DNA from 2 places in the Shewanella sp. SP2S2-4 genome. Region 2 is predicted to be linked to the other one. Evidence: predicted binding sites of a transcription regulator. Region 2 holds the regulator's gene; the other holds the start of a gene.
The links. The regulator LexA, encoded in region 2, represses DNA repair genes until DNA is damaged. The targets are predictions, from matches to a motif close to TACTGTATNNNNATACAGTA.

Region 1 (3,194 bases), on a different contig from region 2:
TTCCCCTAAGCTGCGTAACATGCGGCCCACCACTGCGGCGGTGGGGCCGGAAATCCCAACATCCACCTCATCGAAAATTAATGTCGGCGTGGCTACTTTCTTCGCGGTAATCACTTGGATACCTAAGCCTATCCGTGAAAGTTCACCGCCAGATGCGACTTTTGAAATCGGTTGCAAGGGTTGGCCAGGGTTAGTGGTGACCATAAATTCGATATTGTCACTGCCATTGGCTGACATTTGCTCTGGGTTGAAATTGACTTCGATAGTAAATTTCCCCTTAGGCATATTCAGTTCGTGGATTGACTGAGTCACCAGTTTGTCGAGTTCTTTGGCATATCGAGCGCGGCTTTGACTGAGCTTTTGTGCGTTGCTAAGGTAAGCGGCTCTGCTGGCATCGACCTGCAATTGAATTTCTTCGAGCTTGCTTTCGTCACTGTCTAAGGTGCTCAGTTCTGCTTTTAATGCTAGATGATGTTCGGCCAGTTTATTCGGGCTAACATGGTGCTTACGAGCCAGTTGCATGGCTTTTGATAGCCGCTCTTCTAAATAGGCAAAATGAGCTGGATCGAGTTCAAGCTTACTCAAATAGTGTTGTAATTCGCCTGCGCTTTCTTGCACTTGGATTAATGCATCATTGAGCATAGTGTTGATATTGCTTAATGCAGGATCGTAGCTTTGCAGGTCTTCGGCGAGGGAAACCACTCGGTTGAGCAGTGACTCTATGTTGTTTTCTTCGCCCTCAGTAAGTATATCTAGACTCGCCTGACAGGTATCAATCAACTCAGTGCCATTGGCCAGACGTTTGTGCTCTTGCTCAATTTCATCGAACTCATCGACTTTAAGATCAAACTCATCAAGTTCTTCTACTTGATATTGCACTAATTGCTTACGGGCAATACGTTCATGCTGGGAGGCTTCGAGTTGCTTTAGATCGGCCTCAATTTGTTTGCAGCGTTGAAAGCTGGCGGCAACCGTATCGATAAGCAATCTGTGGTTGGCATAACTGTCGAGCAGGGTGAGTTGGTGTTCACTTTTTAACATCGCATGGTGCGCATGTTGACCGTGAATACCGATAAGCAACTGACCCAGTAATTTAAGCTGTGTCAGTGGTACTGGATTACCATTGATGTAGGCGCGTGAACGGCCATCGCTACCAATAGTTCGACGTAGGATACACTCATCATCGAGTTCAAGATCGTTATCTTCTAACCAACGTTTTGCCAGTGGAATATCGTCCAAGGAAAAGCGGGCGCTGACCTCGGTTTTATTGGCTCCTGGGCGAACACTGCTGGCATCGGCACGATTGCCTAGGCACAGGCCTAGCGCATCGATGGCGATCGATTTACCTGCACCGGTTTCACCTGTGATGCTGGTCATACCGGGGCGAAAATCCAGTTCTAAAAAACGGACGATTGCGAAGTTATTAATGCTGAGTTGGCAAAGCATAGTGAATTCCTGTCGAAAAACATACCAAACCACTGTATTGATAAACAGTATATACTGATTTTATATACAGTAAAGTGGCTTGGGTAAATAATCGGCATTATCGGCAGTAAATATTTTTAATTGACTGATTATGCGTAGGTTCTTACTAAGCTTTCTAAGATAGGCAAACTGAAAAAAGTGACTAAGGTGCCAAATAGAATGCCCTGAGCACTGGTTGAAGCTTGAGTGTTATAGCGCTGGGCGAGCAAGTACACGCTCGCGGCTGTGGGCAGTGCGCTCAAGATCACGCCCATGATCAGGTAGTCGCCGCTCACGCCAAAACGGCAAAGCATAAAGTAGACGAGTGCCGGTTGGATAACCAGCTTGAAGAGGTTGATAAGGCTCAGTTCGATAAAATTCTTGGGGCTAAATACGCTGCTATCTTTCTGGTAGCGCATCGCTTTGGCGAGCACCATACCGATGGCAAACAGCGCGCACGGGCTTGAGGTATTGCCAATTTGCTGGATCATTAGCGCCAGCCCTGAGGGCAGTTTTATCGCTAGCGCCGAAATGCCGACGCCAATTAAACTACCAATAACGATAGGGTTTTTACCGACCGCCATCATCATTATGACTAAGGCGTGGTGTTGTCTTTGGGTGTTTGTGGCCAGTTCCATCGAGACTAAGGCGACGGCAAACATCAGCACGGATAATAAGCTGGCAATCGCGGCGGCGACTAACGCACTTTGCTGCTGCGGAAAGAGGATGATGAGCAGTGGAATACCAATAAATGCGGTATTACCAAAGGTGGCATTGAGAGCTCGAATGGCGGCAACCGCATGCTGTTTAGGGTTAGCGATCAGCGATAGCCCAAGGCAGACAAGATAAGTGATTACCATAGCTGTGCTGTAGCCCGCAATAAATCCCCATTGCAAAATCTCGTCAATCGGCTGCTGGGCGAGGGCGATAAGCATGATTGCAGGGAACGCAATATAGTAGACATATTGGTTTAGCACTTGATCCGTATCGACGGGCAAGAGTTTTAATTTTTGCACTAGTGTGCCGAGCAACATGATCCCGAAGACGGCAAACAGAGGGGTTAAAATGGTCATTTCCCTCACTCATCCTTACGATTAAATTTGAATAAACTCAGCCACCACCGTCATTTCTACTATCGTTATGATTTTAGGTGGGCGCTTGCCTTTTTTATGTCACGTTAGAACCAGAACTAGCGCCAGCGCAGTAAAACTCGCCACAAAATAACATATCATTTCAGTCTAAGGCTATTGCGCTATGGTCGTATAAGTGGATTAATTGATGTTTAAAACACAATGACTTAGCGTACGCTGTGATTGTTGATGACTTTATATAGTGCCTAAAGTGGGCAGCTAGAACAGAATTAGGACATGCAATGAGTGATGATTTAGGCGCTGAACTACAACTTGTCTATCTTTTTGTGCATTTAGTCAATGCGGGCAGTTTTTCACAGGCGGCGAAGGAGCTTGATATGCCCATTGCCACAGTGAGCCGCAAGTTAGCGAAGTTGGAAGAGAAGCTCGATAAGCAGCTTTTTATGCGCAGCACCCGCAAGTTACGACTGACGGAGGAAGGACTGGCGCTCTTTCAACGCTACCAGAGTGTGGTTGCCCAATTTGATGAACTGAGTGGTGCGGGCAGCGATAAACCCGAGGGCACCCTGCGTATTGCCGCGCCGATTTCAATTATTTCCATCGTGTTCATTCAAGCTTTAAATGAATTTGGCCGCCTGT
Region 2 (3,194 bases):
TTAAAACTACGGCGGATAAAGAAGGCACCACCGCGACGAAACATAGGTCCCGCGGGCCAGAAGTTGAGGTTAATACCAGCAGCAATGTGCGGCGGAACCATGCCTTGATAATACAAAATATACGATAACAGCAGGTAATCCATGTGGCTGCGATGGCAAGGTACATAAACGATCTCGTGACCATCATGGTGCAGCTGGCGAACTTGCTCGGCGCCTTTAATGTTGATCCCGCTGTAAAGCTTGTTCCACAACCAAGTTAAGAAACGCTCGGCAATACGCACTAAGCTATCTGAGTAATCGGCAGCAATTTCATCGAGATACTCAATAGCCGTCTCGCGCGCTTGGGTCTCAGAAATCTTTTTGTTGGCCGCTTCTTCTTGAATCGCTTTACGCAAGGACTCGGATTTGAGCAGCGAATGAAACAGTGCTTGGCGATTTGGCAGCACAGGCCCTGTCATCACCTTACGTTGACGGCGGAAATGCACCCGCGCGACCCGCGCTAATTTATGGGCAATCCCCATGTCAGTGCCGTGTTCGTCGGCCATGTATCGCAGAGATACCGCATTTGAAAACTGTACGAAGTTATGTCGACCTAAGAATAAAATCATCAAGCATTTGCGCAGCCAAGTCGGGTTTTCCCGCTCAAACACAGCCGCCTTCATAGTGTCGTCTTCTTTCCCTGGCGTGCGGCCCCAATACAGGCTCACGGGCACTAGTTGAATGTCTAATTCAGGGCGTTCCTTATGCACGGCCAACAAACGCATAAAGCATTCGAGGAAAGGCTCGTTACCGGCACGCTCACCAAACAGCGGCTTACGCCCTTGAAGGCAGACAACCCGAGGCGCAATCACACCATTTGCCACTAAAGGCTCATAGGGGCTCGGTAGTCCTAACTTAGCCGTTATTTCACTCAGGGCAGCGATGTCACTCAGCGATTCCGTTTTCATCACATAAGCAAGGGGTCTGGAGGCATCCAGATTCAGATCGGCAAAGGGATCCTGAGGCACAACAATAGTGTGCACTAAGTGTTTTTGGATCCAGCGTAATGATTTCAACCAAAGAGAGTCGTGTTTAGGCATTATTCTTATGCAATTAAGTACGTTTACTAGCCCGGTAGAATACCAGACTATGGGTAATATTCGCTAATTCTCTCCAACATAGCTAAAAAGTGGTTAATACTTGCGCTGCAAATAATACTGTATATACTAACAGTAACTGTATAGAAAAACAGGAAACACCATGAGACCTTTGACGCCACGCCAAGCTGAAATTTTAGAGCTAATTAAACGAAATATTGCCGATACTGGCATGCCACCCACACGGGCAGAAATCGCGACCCGTTTAGGTTTTAAGAGCGCCAATGCGGCTGAAGAGCATCTTAAAGCGTTGGCGAAAAAGGGCTGCATTGAGATCATGCCGGGCACTTCGCGGGGCATTCGCCTACCTGCGGAAGTCGAAGATTTAACTGAAACAGGTTTACCACTTATCGGTCAAGTGGCTGCTGGCGAACCTATTCTTGCCCAAGAACATGTCGAACAGTACTACCAAGTCGACCCGAGCATGTTCCATCCCGCCGCCGATTTCTTACTGCGGGTTAAAGGCGACAGCATGAAGAATATCGGCATTCTCGAAGGAGATTTGCTGGCAGTTCATAAAGTACAACAAGCTAGAAATGGTCAAGTGGTTGTCGCGAGAGTCGACGACGATGTCACTGTTAAACGTTTCGAAAAAAAAGGTAATGTAGTCTATCTACACGCCGAAAATGAAGACTATTCCCCGATTAAAGTGGATTTAGGCTATCAAAGTTTAACAATTGAAGGACTCGCCGTCGGTGTGATCCGTAATGGAGATTGGCTATGAACAAACTACTTGGCAATGCACCCCGCCACCCAGGCTTGTGGCTCGATGAAGTCCGTGATGCCGACTATGACTGGCACCATGCACCTATCGCCTGCATGCCAACGAAGACTCAAGGTCGCCAAGAATTAATCCATCTAAGCGCGCAACTCGCCCAGTTAAGCCAACAGGGCCGTTGGTTAGTGCTCATCAACCCGCCGAGTATTGGCTACAAACAAATGCTCGCCAATGCAGGCGTGCGTATGGACAGAGTCTTGCTGGTGCACGCTAAAGATGAAGTCGAAACCCTGTGGGCGATGGAAAAAGCCTTAACAAGTGGTACGTCCAGTGCAGTTATTACTTGGACCCAATCACTGGATGCACGCGATAATCGTCGCCTGCAAATCGTGGCTAAAAGTGCTCGCGCCATGGGCATAGTGCTTGAAGACGTAAACAGTCACTTACATGGCGACGTACGCATTGAGCAAGGCAATCTCTTCGGCCAACAATCTTTTTTTAGCGCTGTACATTAAATATTCATTTATTTTTTTACCTTGAAAGCCGCCTCGCCTATGAATGTGAGGCTTTTTTTTGGCAATTTTTCAGACAATTAGATAAATAAGTGATCTTGATCAATATTTAAACAGCAAGTATGGTTGATTTAGTCGGCGATGATATATCGCCGCCCGTGGCAAATAAATCGAGCCGTAATCGAGTTCAAAATGCCACTAAAAATAGAGAACAGATTTATTTCAGTCGTATGTGCCAGCGTGGCTAATACCAGCAGTAACAATACTTAATTAAAAGTAACAGCCGCCAACGCACGTTGAAGTCAAAAACGCTTTTTTGGGAACTGAAGAGTTTGCATAGAGTTGAGACTTACTGTGTTGCTCTTCTTTGTAGTTGCTATTCGCAATTGGCAGAGGAGAAGTCTTGTGAAGCAATTGTTGTATTGTTTACTCGTGGTGTTATTCGCACCACCGTTGGCCGCCGCGGACATGCGGTTCAACATGACCCCTGGCGTAACCGAGATCAGTGGCAAGGTTTATCACTTGCACATGACCATCTTGTATATCTGCTGCGCCATTGGCCTTGTGGTCTTTGGCGTGATGATTTACGCCATGATCAATCACAGAAAATCCAAAGGCGCTGTCGCGTCGCACTTTCACGAAAGCACTAAAGTTGAAATCGCTTGGACGATTCTGCCATTTATCATTTTGATCTTAATGGCGATTCCAGCGACAAAAACCTTAATTGCGATGGAAGATCCCAGCAATGCCGATCTCACAGTTAAAGTCACAGGTTCCCAATGGAAATGGCACTACAGCTATTTCGATCAGGACATTGATTTTTACAGC

Region 1: the regulator LexA is predicted to act here: its motif matches at 1,477-1,496, upstream of recN (DNA repair protein RecN).

What each region holds. Positions count from the first base shown of each region.
Region 1 covers NZ_JAUOER010000029.1:42,938-46,131, reverse strand. Annotated here, with positions in the region: gene recN (DNA repair protein RecN) at 1-1,446, opposite strand, end outside; gene Q4Q54_RS18895 (AEC family transporter) at 1,575-2,537, opposite strand; gene lldR (LysR family transcriptional regulator LldR) at 2,837-3,194, shown strand, end outside.
Region 2 covers NZ_JAUOER010000007.1:62,226-65,419, reverse strand. Annotated here, with positions in the region: gene plsB (glycerol-3-phosphate 1-O-acyltransferase PlsB) at 1-1,079, opposite strand, end outside; gene lexA (transcriptional repressor LexA) at 1,240-1,860, shown strand; gene Q4Q54_RS07715 (cell division inhibitor SulA) at 1,857-2,369, shown strand; gene coxB (cytochrome c oxidase subunit II) at 2,772-3,194, shown strand, end outside.